3 regions of the Streptomyces sp. NPDC048584 genome follow, and region 1 is predicted to be linked to each of the others. Evidence: riboswitches for the same ligand, from Rfam matches in the RefSeq annotation. Region 1 holds a riboswitch; each other region holds the start of a gene.
What was found. A riboswitch is a leader RNA that binds a small molecule or an ion and turns the genes downstream of it on or off. The one in region 1 is predicted to bind cyclic di-AMP.

Region 1 (4,206 bases):
CCCACGGTCCGCTCCGACGAACCGGGGGGCGAGAACACGCCGTACGGCAGGTTGTGCGGGCCGAAGGGATCGCCCTCGGGTACATCGAAGGGGGGCATCGGGTGCTGCCTCGCTTTCGTGTGCGCAGGTGCTCCACGTGTCTGTGGCCGTGCCACACGTTACGGGTGCGACGGCGGTCTTGGGCAGAGCCGGCGTGGTGGCGCACCCGCACTTCCTCCTGGACCGTCACGCTGTTCGCCGGGCGTCCCGGCTGCGAACGGGAGGCGCTCCGGGCGGACACACCGGCGTCGATCGTCCGACCGCGTCGTCGCAGGGACAGACAGCGGACCATGTTCGAGGCAATCGGGGAAAGAGGCCCGAAACGTTCCTCGACCGGCATCGAGAGAAGGGGAATCGCACCGAAGCGAGCGGATACGGGCACGGTGAATCGGACGGTCGTGTTGTCCGTATTCTCTGATCATGGCCGCACCCACCGCATATTCACTCATCGCCACCGACCTGGACGGGACGCTGCTGCGCGGCGACGACACCCTCTCCGACCGGTCCCTCGCCGCGCTCGCGCGGGCGGGCCGGGCGGGTGCGCGGCACCTCGTGGTGACGGGGCGGCCGGCCCCCAGAGTGCGGGCGCTCCTGGACGACCTCGGCTCCACGGGGCTCGCGGTGTGCGGCCAGGGCGCGCAGGTGTACGACGCCGCAGCGGACCGGCTGCTGTGGTCGGTCACGCTGGACCGGGAACTGGCGGAGACCGCCCTCGGCAAGATCGAGGCCGAGGTGGGGGAGGTGTACGCCGCGGTCGACCAGGACGGGGTCGACGGGCTGACGCTGATCGAGCCCGGCTATCTGATGCCGCACCCGACCCTGCCCGCGGTGCGGGTCGAGCGGCGCCGGGAGCTGTGGGACCGGCCGATCAGCAAGGTGCTGCTGCGCCATCCGGAGCTGTCGGACGACGAACTGGCGGCGGCGGCCCGGGCGGTGGTGGGCTCACTGGCCACGGTCACCATGTCCGGCCCCGGCACGGTGGAGCTCCAGCCGTGCGGGGTGACCAAGGCGACCGGGCTCGCGCTGGCCGCCGGGGAACTGGGGGTGGGCCCGGAGCGGACCATCGCCTTCGGCGACATGCCGAACGACATCCCCATGTTCGACTGGGCGGCCCATGGTGTCGCCATGGCCGACGCGCATCCCGAACTGAAGGCGGTCGCGGACGAGATCACCACGTCGAACGAGGACGACGGCGTGGCCGTCGTCCTCGAGCGACTGTTCGGCGGCGCGGGGGTGCTCGCCCGTCAGCGGGTGGCTCAGTACGCGCCGAAGACGTTGTCGATGGAGCCGTAGCGGTCGGCCGCGTAGTTGCAGGCCGCCGTGATGTTCGCGACCGGGTCGTACGGGTCGAAGGCGGTGCCGGCCACGTGGTAGGCCGCGAAGGTCGGGTCGATGACCTGCAGCAGACCCTTCGACGGGGTGCCGGCGGCGGCGTTGGAGTCCCAGTTGTTGATGGCGAACGGGTTGCCGGAGGACTCGCGCATGATGTTGCGGTGGATGCTCTCGTAGCTGCCCGGGATGCCGTTCTGCGCCATGACCGACAGCGACTCGCGGATCCAGCCGTCGAGGTTGTCCGGGTAGGCCGTGGCGGAGGCGGCGGTCGTGGTCGTTCCGGTGGTGGCCGCGGAGGCGGCGGTGGCACCGAACAGCGGCAGGGCGACCACGGCGACGCCGGTGCCGGCGACGGCGAGGGAGCGGACGAGACGCCGGTGACGAGCGGAAGCGGGCATGACTGGGTTCCTCTCCTACGCCTGCGAGGTGAGCTGTCGGGTTCGGGCGGGAGAGTGCCCGGCCGTGCCCCTGCGGGCATGGCTTCACCCCTAGCCGTTCCGGCACATGACCGGCCCGGCGACTTACCTGGGTCCCCCACTCCTGCCGTCTGGGATGTCGTTGGGTGTGATGCGGGCGGCGGCAGGATCAGGCGTCCACCCGGCAGGCCCGGAACGTATGCGAGAGCACATGTCGGGAACAAGTGCGGATCTCATGGATGAGGTCGTTTGATCTTGCGATGGGGTTTTTGGGATGCTTGATCCTTTGCGAGTGCCAAGGGTCAACTCGGTTGCGGGGGCGGGGGAAACGGGTGTCGCGGACCGTGGCGGGGGTACGGGTTCGCGCGTGAGCCACTTCACTGTGCCTCACCTGTGAGCGCATTACTCGCCAAAGGGAATTCGCTCTGTATGTGCGGCAAATCGGACGCGAGGGCGGGCAGGATGGTCCGCGTGACGGAAGGCGGGTCGCGGGCCGGGTCGAGAGTCGGGTCGAGGAGTGGATCGGTACATACGGGAATGTCGGGGAATGCCCCTTGTGATCACCTGATCAAAAACACTCCGCTCCTGATCCCCTGTCGCCCTGCCCGTAACGTCGGGCGCTGGCGGTGATCGAAACATGACCGGATACGCTGACTTGAGTGAGGGCAGCGACCTATCGACATTCCGTATAACCGCCAGTGGACACCAGCAGACAGGAGACCCCTCGTGACCGTCGTCGGGCCGTTCGGGCTGAGCGTGCGGGACCAGGCTCTGGAAGCCGATGTCCAGGCCGGGATGACGGCTGTCGAGGAGGGGCTGTTCGAGGCCACCAAGAGTGAGGTGCCCTTCATCACCGGGGCCGCCCAGCATCTGGTGCGGGCCGGCGGCAAGCGGTTCCGTCCGCTGCTCGTGATGCTCGCCGCCCAGTTCGGCGACCCCTACGCGCCCGGTGTCGTGCCGTCGGCCGTGGTCGTGGAGCTGACCCATCTGGCCACGCTGTACCACGACGACGTGATGGACGAGGCCGAGGTGCGGCGCGGCGTCGACAGCGCCAACACCCGCTGGGGCAACTCCGTCGCGGTCCTCACCGGCGACTTCCTCTTCGCCCGCGCCTCGCACATCCTGGCCGACCTCGGCCCCGAGGCCGTACGGGTACAGGCGGAGGCGTTCGAGCGGCTGGTCACCGGGCAGATCCTGGAGACCGCGGGACCGCAGGACGGCCGCGACCCGGTCGACCACTACCTGGACGTGCTCGGCGGCAAGACCGGCTCCCTCGTCGCCGTCTCCTGCCGGTTCGGCGCGATGATGTCCGGCGCGGACGAGACGGTCGTGGACGTGCTCACCCAGTACGGCGAGCGGCTCGGCGTCGCGTTCCAGCTCGCCGACGACGTCCTGGACATCGCCTCCGACACCCACGAGTCCGGCAAGACCCCCGGCACCGACCTGCGCGAGGGCATCCCCACCCTGCCTGTGCTGCGGCTGCGCGAACGGGCGGCCCGGCTGGACCTGGCCGAGGACATCGCCCTGTGCGAGCTGCTGGACTCCGACCTCACCGACGACACCCGGCACGCCGAGGCACTGCGGCTGCTGCGCGCCCATCCCGCGCTCGAGCAGGCCCGCCGCGACACCGTGCGCTACGCCGAGGAGGCGCGCGCGGCGCTCGCCCCGCTGCGGGAGTGCGCCGCGAAGACCGCGCTCGTGCAGCTGTGCGACGCCGTGGTGCACCGCGCGGGCTGAGCGGGCCTCGATCTCCCTGCCGACCCCTACTGGTCGGGGGACGAAACCGTCCCCCGTGTCATACCGCAGCAGTACACGGAGTTGCGTCCGGGGTCTGACGACTGAGCCTGCCGGATTTGGTCAGATGGACAACGACGGACCACACCACTTCTCACTGATTCGGGTGAGAATGGCGGCTCAGGGTGGGACCGGTGCGAGCACACGAGACGGAAGCCGCCGCCGACCACGGAGGTAGGGCACACATGGCACCGTACGAATCCGACGACATGACGACCGCGGGGGACGTCGACGAGCCGCGCACGGGGCGGCGGAGGGCCGCACGGTACATCGTCCCGGTCACCGTGATGGGGGTGGCGGCCGCGACCATCGGGCTCGTCCCCGCGCTCGCCGACTCCGGCGACCCCGACCTGCCGGAGATCACCGCCGCGCAGCTCATCGAGAAGATCGCGCAGTCGGACGTCGAGCGGCTGTCCGGCACCGTGAAGATCACCACGGACCTCGGACTGCCGAACCTCGGCGGCCTGGAGAACAGCCTCACGTCCGGCGCCATGGGGCGCGGCGACGACGGCGGCTCCTCGGCCGACCCGTCCGCCAAGCTCACCGAACTGGCCTCCGGCACGCACACGCTGCGCGTCGCGGCCGACGGCCCGGACCGGCAGAAGCTGTCGCTCCTGGAGAACGC
Region 2 (4,206 bases), on a different contig from region 1:
ATCATGCACTTGAAGCCGTTGCGCTGGGCCAGCTCCACGGCGTCCAGGGTCTCGGTCAGCGAGCCGATCTGGTTGACCTTGACCAGCAGGGCGTTGGCGGCGCCCTCCTCGATACCGCGGGCGAGACGCTCGGGGTTGGTGACGAACAGGTCGTCACCGACGATCTGGACCTTGTCACCGAGCTTGTCGGTGAGGACCTTCCAGCCGTCCCAGTCGTCCTCGAACAGCGGGTCCTCGATGGAGACGAGCGGGTACGCCTCGACGAGCTCGGCGTAGTACTCGGTCATCTCGGCGGCGGAGCGCTCCTTGCCCTCGAAGGTGTAGGAGCCGTCCTTGTAGAACTCGGACGCGGCGACGTCGAGCGCCAGGGCGATCTGCTCGCCCGGGGTGTAGCCGGCCTCCTTGACGGCCTCGAGGATGAGGTCGAGGGCCTCACGGTTGGAGCCGAGGTTGGGGGCGAAGCCGCCCTCATCGCCGAGGCCGGTGGCCAGACCCTTGCTCTTCAGCACCTTCTTGAGGGTGTGGTAGACCTCGGTGCCCCAGCGCAGGGCCTCGGAGAAGGACTCCGCGCCGATCGGGGCGATCATGAACTCCTGGATGTCCACGTTGGAGTCGGCGTGCGAGCCGCCGTTCAGGATGTTCATCATCGGCACCGGCAGCAGGTGCGCGTTGGGGCCGCCCAGGTAGCGGAAGAGCGGCAGGTCGCTGGCCTCGGAAGCGGCGTGGGCGACGGCGAGGGAGACACCGAGGATGGCGTTGGCGCCGAGCGAGCCCTTGTTGTCGGTGGCGTCCAGGTCGAACATGGCCTGGTCGATCAGCCGCTGCTCGGTGGCGTCGTAGCCGACGAGCTCCGGGCCGATCTGCTCGATGACCGCGAGGACGGCCTTCTCGACACCCTTGCCGAGGTAGCGGTTCGGGTCACCGTCACGCAGTTCGATGGCCTCGAAGGCACCGGTGGAGGCACCGGACGGGACGGCGGCACGACCCGTGCTGCCGTCGTCGAGGCCTACCTCGACCTCGACCGTGGGGTTGCCTCGGGAGTCCAGGATTTCCCGGGCTACGACGACGTCGATGGACGGCACGAGCATCTCCTTCAATGAATGCGACGCGGGTGAGCGGGACCCCCAAGGGGGTCCTGCGAGACCGAGCCTAACCGGCTCCGGGCGATCGGCCAGCCGGTCGCCCGTCCCGTGGACAGAACCGAGAGTAAATTGTTTCCGAACGGAACAAAGCGGTTTCGGGAAACCGGCCGCGAAAAGACCCCGCCCCGGTGCGTACGGGGGAGAACGCACCGGGGCGGGGAGCCATGGGGGGAGCCGCTTACTTGAGGTGCAGCTGCTGGCCCGGGTAGATGAGGTCGGCGTCGTCGACGATGTCGTCGTTCAGGTCGAAGAGCTTGGCCCAGCCGCCCTTGACGTCGTGCTCGGCGGCGATGGAGCTGAGGCTGTCGCCCTTGACGACCTTGTACTCGCCGTCGCCCTTCTCGACCTTCTTGCCGGTCGGGGTGGTGACGGTCTTCTTCTCGGCCTTCGGCGCGGCCTTGGGCTCGGCCTGCTTCTCGGCGGCCGGGCGCTCGGCGGAGCGGGAGGCCTTCTGCTCGGTCTGACGGCTCTCGGTGGAGCCGCCGCCCTGCGAGGAGCCGTTGGAGGAGGAGCCGCCGGAGTAGCCGGCGTTGGACAGGCCCACACCGCAGACCGGCCAGGCACCCTTGCCCTGACCCGCCAGGACCTTCTCGGCGATCTCGATCTGCTGGGCCTTGCTCGCCTGGTTGGCGGTGGACGCGTACTGCGTGCCGCCGTAGGCCGCCCAGGTGGAGGCGGAGAACTGCAGACCGCCGTAGTAACCGTTGCCCGTGTTGATGGACCAGTTGCCGCCGGACTCGCACTGGGCGACGGTGTCCCACTCGGCGGCGGTGGCGGCGGAGGCGTTGCCGGCCGCCATCAGCGGGGCGGCGACGGCGGCGGAGGCGATGCCGGCGACGGCGATCGCGCGGGTGGCCTTGGACGGACGGCGGTGCTTGCCCTTACCGGTAAACAGCATGGAGGATCCCCTCACCGACGCCTGCGAGGTGAGCTGTCGGGTTCGGGCCGGTTGAGTTGCCCGGCCACGTCCCTCCCGGGACGCGGCTTCACCCCAAGCCGTATCCGGCGTCAACTGCCCGGATCCGGCGCCTACCTTGGGTCCCCCGCTCCTGCCTACGGCGCATGACGCGTCGACTGTTCCCGTGCTGCCACTGGCAGGATTCGGCGTGGCGGCAGCCGGGGCCCGCGGTGGCGAGCGGTCACGACCGTAGGCACGGGATTCACGGAATATCAAAGACGATCACGGCTTCTGAGACCTATCTCTCACAGCCTTTAAATCGGACATTCGGCGCGAACCGTGACGCCAACTGCCGCCACGTCCAGGCGTTTTCAGGTGTCGCTTTCCGGCCGGTTCGTCCCGACCGGGAGGCTACTGACCTGATGCGACGCCACTGACGAGATGGTCGTCCATCCCGTAGAGCGCACCCCATCCGCCGCCCACCTCAAGGGAGTCGGGGATGGACGGGGAATCGCCCCCGTCGCTCGCGGCGGGCGCCTCGGCGACCGTGCCGCCCCAGGCGTTGAGTCCGCCAGAGGCGTGCCGGCCGGCCGGCTCCGCTTCCGTCTTGTCCTCGTCGGCGCTGGCGCCGCGGTGGCGGCCGGTGCCGTCGCTCGCCGAAGCGTCGGCGTTCTGCCGGGACTTGTCCGACTTGCCGCCCTTGGCGTCCGCCGAGGCGGAGGGGGAGGCGTCGGGGGTCCCGGCCGTCTCCTTGCCCTTACCGCTGTCCGATTCGGTTGACTTGCCGGAATCAGCCGACTCGTCCCCCAGAAGGTCGAGGCCCGTCCCGGTACTCGCGCTCGACGACGGGGAGGAGGAAGGGGAAGGGGAGGAAGAAGAGGACGATCCACTGGAGTCGGACGAGTCGGACCCGCCCGATGCCGAGTCGTCGCCCACGCCCGTGTCGACGTCGGCCGCCGGCGCGTCCTTGTCCAGGCCCGCGAGCAGCCCGCAGGTGCGCCAGGCACCGACGCCCTGGTCGTCGAGGATCTTCTCGGCCACGGCTATCTGCTGGCCGCGGCTGGCCTGGTCGGGGCTGGAGGCGTAGTCCAGGCCGCCGTACTTCTCCCAGTCCGTCTGGGTCAGCTGCAGGCCGCCGTAATAGCCGTTGCCCGAGTTCTGGCTCCAGGAGCCGCCGCTCTCGCACTCGGCCACCTTGTCCCAGTTCAGGCCGTCGGCCGCGCTGGCGGCGCCCGCGCCGAGGAGCGGGATGGCGATGGCGGAGCCGGTCACTCCGGCTGCGACGAGGAGGGCCGGAGCCTGGCGGGGGCGGCGGTGCCGACCGTTCCCGGAGAGCATACGGATGACCTTTCGCGAGACAGCGATGACCGGCGCGGTGTGTGGAGTGGAGCTCCGACAACCGCACTTGATGGGTGAACGTATCCGCACTCGATCACTTGTCACAAGTTAATGCCGCACAGATCACGTGAAGATCACAGAGTTGAGAGGGTGTCATGTTTGAGTTGACCCCGCCCCGGGCACGGAAAGGACGTTTGATCCGTCACTTTCGCGGAGGCGTGAATTCCACCGGGAGCGTGCGCAGTCCGCGCATGATGAGCCCGCCCCGCCAGCGCAGTTCGGCGGGTTGCGCCGCGAGCCGCAGGTCCGGCAGCCGGGTCAGCAGGGTGGCGAGCGCGGTCTGGCCCTCCAGGCGGGCCAGCGGGGCACCCAGACAGTAATGGATGCCGTGGCCGTATCCCAGATGCTGGTTGTCGCGCCGTCCGAGGTCGAGCACGTCCGGGTCGGCGAACCGCTCCGGGTCCCGGTCGGCGGCGGCGAGTACGACCAGGACGGGGTCGCCGGCCGCGATGCGCTGCCCGCCGAGGGTGACGGGCCCGGTGGTGTACCGCCAGGTGGCGAGCTCCACGGGACCGTCGTAGCGCAGGAGTTCCTCGACCCCGGTCTCCAGCAGTCCGCGCTCCCCGGCGTCGAGGGACCGTTGCAGGCGCTCGCGCTGGCCGGGGTGGGTGAGCAGGGCGTAGGTGCCGTTGCCGATGAGGTTGACGGTCGTCTCGAAACCGGCGAACAGCAGGATGAACGCCATGGCGGCGGCCTCGTTCTCGGTGAGGTGCTCACCGTGGTCGGAGGCGCGGATGAGGCCGGAGATCAGGTCCTCGCCGGGGGCGG
Region 3 (4,206 bases), on a different contig from region 1:
ACATGGTCGCCGGAGGACTCCCCGCGCAGCCGGCGGCCGATCCACGGCACCAGGTACTCGCGGGCCCAGTGGACGTCGTCCCGCCGGATCTCCAGGACGCCGCGGGGCGGCAGGGACGGCCAGGGCTGCTCCGGGTCCGCGGGGGTCCTGAGGCCGAGGGCCTGTCCCGCGCGCAGTGCGACGCGGGTGTGCCCCTCCGGTGACAGGTGCAGCCGGTCGGCGTCCCACGCCCTGCGGTCCTGGACGCTCCTGAGGGACCACAGGTCGAGCACCGGGCAGCCGTAGCGGTCGGCGACGGCCCGCACATGCCCGTTGTACGTCGCGATCTTGCCGCGCAGATGCTTCAGCAGGGGTACGCCACGGGTGTCGAACCCGGTCGTCACCATCACCGTGCCCGATACGGCCGTGAGCGCGGCGATCGCCTGCTCGAACCGCTCGGCCACCTCGTCCGGGTCGCTGCCGGGACGGAGGATGTCGTTGCCGCCCGCGCAGAACGAGACCAGATCGGGGGCGAGTTCGACCGCCCTCGTCAGCTGGTCCGCCATGATCTGGTCCAGTAGCTTTCCGCGCACCGCGAGATTCGTGTACTGGAAGTCGCCTTCGGGCCGGAGGTCCGCGAGAAGGACGGCGAACCGGTCGGCCCAGCCGACGAACGCCCCGTCGGGGCCGGGGTCGCCGACGCCCTCGGTGAAGCTGTCCCCCACCGCCACGTACGACCCGATCACTGCTCTGCTGTCACTCTTCGAATCGTCTGCCACGGGAGCTCATGATTCACCTTCCATTGTGACCTACGCGACCGTAAGGAAGGGTTGACGCGCGGTGAGATAAGACACTCTCAAAATGTTGGCCAATTCCGGAATACGCCGAAGGCCGGCCCCGTGGATCGGGGTCCGGCCTTCGGCGCGCGTGTCAGGAAGGGGTGCCGCGGGGGTCAGCCGATGGAGACGCCCTTGGAGCGGAGGTAGGAGACCGGGTCCACGTCCGAGCCGTAGTTCGGGGTGGTGCGGATCTCGAAGTGCAGGTGCGGGCCGGTCACGTTGCCGGTCGCACCGGAGAGGCCGACCTGCTGGCCGGCGGTGACGGACTGGCCGGCCGAGACGGACAGCGAGGACAGGTGGGCGTACTGGGCGTAGTAGCCGTCGTTCAGCTTGACGACGACCTGGTTGCCGTACGCGCCGCCCCAGCCGGCGGAGACGACGGTGCCCGCGCCGACGGCCTTCAGGGAGGTGCCGGTCGGGACGCTGAAGTCGACACCGGTGTGGTAGCCGCTGGACCACATGCTGCCGGCCACCTTGTAGGCGGTGCCGAGGCCGCCGGCGCCGGGCACCGGGGAGCTGTAGGCGGAGGTGTTCGCGTTCTGCGCGGTGGTGTCCGGGGAGGACTGCTCGGCGGGCTGCTCGGCCGCCTTGGCGGCGGGCTTCGCGGCCTTCGGCGCGGCGGGCTTCGCCGGCGCCGGAGAGGACTGCTCCGGTGAAGAGGACCGCTTCGGCGTGCTCTTGGCGGTCTCGCCGTCGATGGAGAGCCTCAGACCGGGGTGGATGAGCGCCGGGTCGGCGCCGACGGCCTCGCGGTTGTCCGCGTAAAGCTGCTTCCAGCCACCGTCGATGTGCTCGGTCGCGGCGATCTTCGCGAGGTAGTCGCCGGCCTTCACGGTGTACGTGCGGGCCTCGTCGCCCTTTTCGGCGGTGGCCTGCCGGCTCACCACGGAAAGGGACTGGACGGCCTTTCCGGGGGCGGCCGCCTCGGTGGCGGCGTGCGCGCCGGTCGCGCCGAGAAGCGGCAGGGCCAGTGCGGCGCCACCGGTGCCGGCGACGGCGACGGCGATGGAACGGGTGAAACGCTGTGCCGTGGTACGGCGGTGCTTACCCTTCGCGGGCATGTCGAATTCCTCTCCGGCGCCTACGAGGTGAGCTGTCGGGTTCGGGCTGGAGATGCCCGGCCGCATTGCCGCGCGGCTTAACCCCTAGCCGTTCCGGGAACCGGAACAGGCGGTCCTGCCTGTGGGTCCCCCGTTCCTGCCGTGCACGGGTATGTGTGTGCGGGGCTCCGGGCGGCGGCAGGATTAGGCGTCCGTCCGGATCGGTGGCGAACGTAAGCGACCCGGACGCGAAGGGACAAGCGCGGGTTCACCGGGGACGGGTTTTTCCGTGATCCAACAACGGAAAAGATCTCACCCAGCGTCAGCCGGGATTCCTTTTACCTCACGAATTCCCTTGTCGCTCCACGGAATTACGTGAGCATGGCGACAACACATCGTCACGGATATGACGATGCTCACGCACCCTCGCCCCATCCCCCCTCCTTTCGGGGCGCGTTATATCAAAGCCACCCAACCGGACAGAACGCCCCAATCGGTCGATCACCGGCGGCGGAGGCGAAGCACCGCGGCGTCCAGATCCCCCCGCAGCCCGGTGAGCAGTCCGTGGTGCAGCAGTACGGCGCCTCGGTGCGTTTCACCCGTTTCGAGGCATTCGTACGTCGCCTCCGGGTCAAGGCCGCGCAGCCGGAGCGCCGGGGCGGGTTCGCCGTAGTGCTGCGCCCGGAGACACGCGAGGACGACGGTCTCGTCGCCGAGGACGTACTGCACCGCGCTCAGCCCGCCCTCCGGGGGCCGCAGCCGGTACTGGTCGCCACGCTGGACGAGCGGCCGGATCTCCTTGTAGAGCCCGACCCACTCCCGCGCCTCGGCGAGCTCCTCCCCGGTCCACCGGGTGAGGTCGCCGCCGACACCGAGCACCCCGGCCATGGCGCTGACGAACCGGAACCGCAGCGAGCTGACCCGTCCGTTGAGCATCACGTTCGGGCTGTCGGTGACCCAGGCCGCCATCACCCGGGCCGGGTGGACCTGGCTGAAGCCGTGCTGGATGGCGAGCCGGTCGAGCGGATCGGTGTTGTCCGAGGTCCATACCTGGTCGGTACGGGAGAGGACGCCCAGGTCGATCCGGCCGCCACCGCCCGAGCAGGACTCGAAGGCCACGCCCGGATGGGCCGCCCGCAGCCGGTCGAGGAGCGCGTACAGCCCGCGCACATGGTCCGTCCACAGCCGCTGCGGATACGGGTCGTCCGGCCAGCCGGCGTCGGTGAAGGACCGGTTGAAGTCCCATTTCACATAGTCCACGGGAGCGCTGGAGAGCAGCCCGTCGAGCTGTTCCCAGAGGTACTCCCGGACGTCGTCCCGCGCGAGGTTGAGGACCAGCTGGTTGCGCAGCTCCGTACGCCGGCGGCCCTGCTGGAACTGCACCCAGTCGGGGTGCGCCCGGTAGAGATCGCTGTCGGGGTTGACCATCTCCGGCTCGACCCAGATGCCGAACTGCATCCCGAGTCCGTGCACATGGTCGGCAAGGGGTTTCAGTCCGCCCGGGAAGCGGTCCGGGTTGGGCGTCCAGTCGCCGAGCCCGGCCCGGTCGCTCGTACGGGCCCCGAACCAGCCGTCGTCGACGACGAACAGCTCGACGCCCATCGCGGCGGCCCGCTCGGCCAGGGCCCGCTGCTGCTCCTCCGCGATGTCGAACTGGGTGGCCTCCCACGAGTTGAACAGCACCGGCCGGTCCCGGTCCGCGGCCGGGATCACATACGTCCGCTGATAGGCGTGCCAGGCACGGCTGGCGCCGCCGAAGCCGCCGTCGCTCCACAGTCCGGCGAAGACCGGCGTGACGTACGTCTCGTCCGTGCCCAGCATCAGCAGGCCGGAGTCGTCGTGTCCGGCGCCGCCGGTGATCTGCACGCGCGCGTCGGGAAGTTGGGCGACGCCGATCCGCCAGGACCCGGACCAGCCCAGCGCGCAACCGTAGACCTCGCCGCGCTCCTCGGTGGCGTCGGTGTCGAGCGCGACCCAGGGCAGATGGTGGTGCCCGGTGTGGCCGCGGCGGCTGCCGACGACCTTCTCGCCGTAGGTGAGCGGGGCGCGGGTCAGCCGGGACTCGGCGGCCCAGCGGCCGTGCAGCTGGGACAGCCGCCAGTGCTCGCGCTCGGGCAGGGTCCAGGTCGCGGAGTCGGCGCGCAGGAGTTCGACGGCGGGTCCCCGGTTGCGCAGGGACACCCAGCGTTCGATCACGTCGTCGCGCATCCGGTAGTGCAGGGTGACGGCCAGGTCGCCGTCGCGAAAACGCAGACGCAGTTCGCCGTCGTCGCTCTCGTGGCCGTCGAAGGTCCACTCGGTGCCGCGCCGTCCCTCGGCGGTACGTACGGACAGGGCGGGCCGGGTGA

Region 2: another riboswitch for cyclic di-AMP. It lies ahead of ACGFR9_RS14530 (transglycosylase family protein); the one in region 1 lies ahead of ACGFR9_RS30355 (transglycosylase SLT domain-containing protein).
Region 3: another riboswitch for cyclic di-AMP. It lies ahead of ACGFR9_RS00035 (peptidoglycan DD-metalloendopeptidase family protein); the one in region 1 lies ahead of ACGFR9_RS30355 (transglycosylase SLT domain-containing protein).

The regions. Positions count from the first base shown of each region.
Region 1 is NZ_JBICWF010000017.1:9,719-13,924, reverse strand. Features, by position in the region: gene fahA (fumarylacetoacetase) at 1-98, opposite strand, end outside; gene ACGFR9_RS30360 (HAD family hydrolase) at 460-1,332, shown strand; gene ACGFR9_RS30355 (transglycosylase SLT domain-containing protein) at 1,296-1,769, opposite strand; cyclic di-AMP (ydaO/yuaA leader) riboswitch at 1,775-1,939, opposite strand; gene ACGFR9_RS30350 (polyprenyl synthetase family protein) at 2,514-3,524, shown strand; gene ACGFR9_RS30345 (outer membrane lipoprotein carrier protein LolA) at 3,767-4,206, shown strand, end outside.
Region 2 is NZ_JBICWF010000005.1:404,136-408,341, reverse strand. Features, by position in the region: gene eno (phosphopyruvate hydratase) at 1-1,082, opposite strand, end outside; gene ACGFR9_RS14530 (transglycosylase family protein) at 1,321-2,040, opposite strand; cyclic di-AMP (ydaO/yuaA leader) riboswitch at 2,044-2,213, opposite strand; gene ACGFR9_RS14525 (transglycosylase family protein) at 2,452-3,378, opposite strand; gene ACGFR9_RS14520 (cytochrome P450) at 3,581-4,206, opposite strand, start outside.
Region 3 is NZ_JBICWF010000001.1:4,636-8,841, forward strand. Features, by position in the region: gene ACGFR9_RS00030 (SGNH/GDSL hydrolase family protein) at 1-725, opposite strand, end outside; gene ACGFR9_RS00035 (peptidoglycan DD-metalloendopeptidase family protein) at 932-1,879, opposite strand; cyclic di-AMP (ydaO/yuaA leader) riboswitch at 1,884-2,041, opposite strand; gene ACGFR9_RS00040 (alpha-galactosidase) at 2,360-4,206, opposite strand, start outside.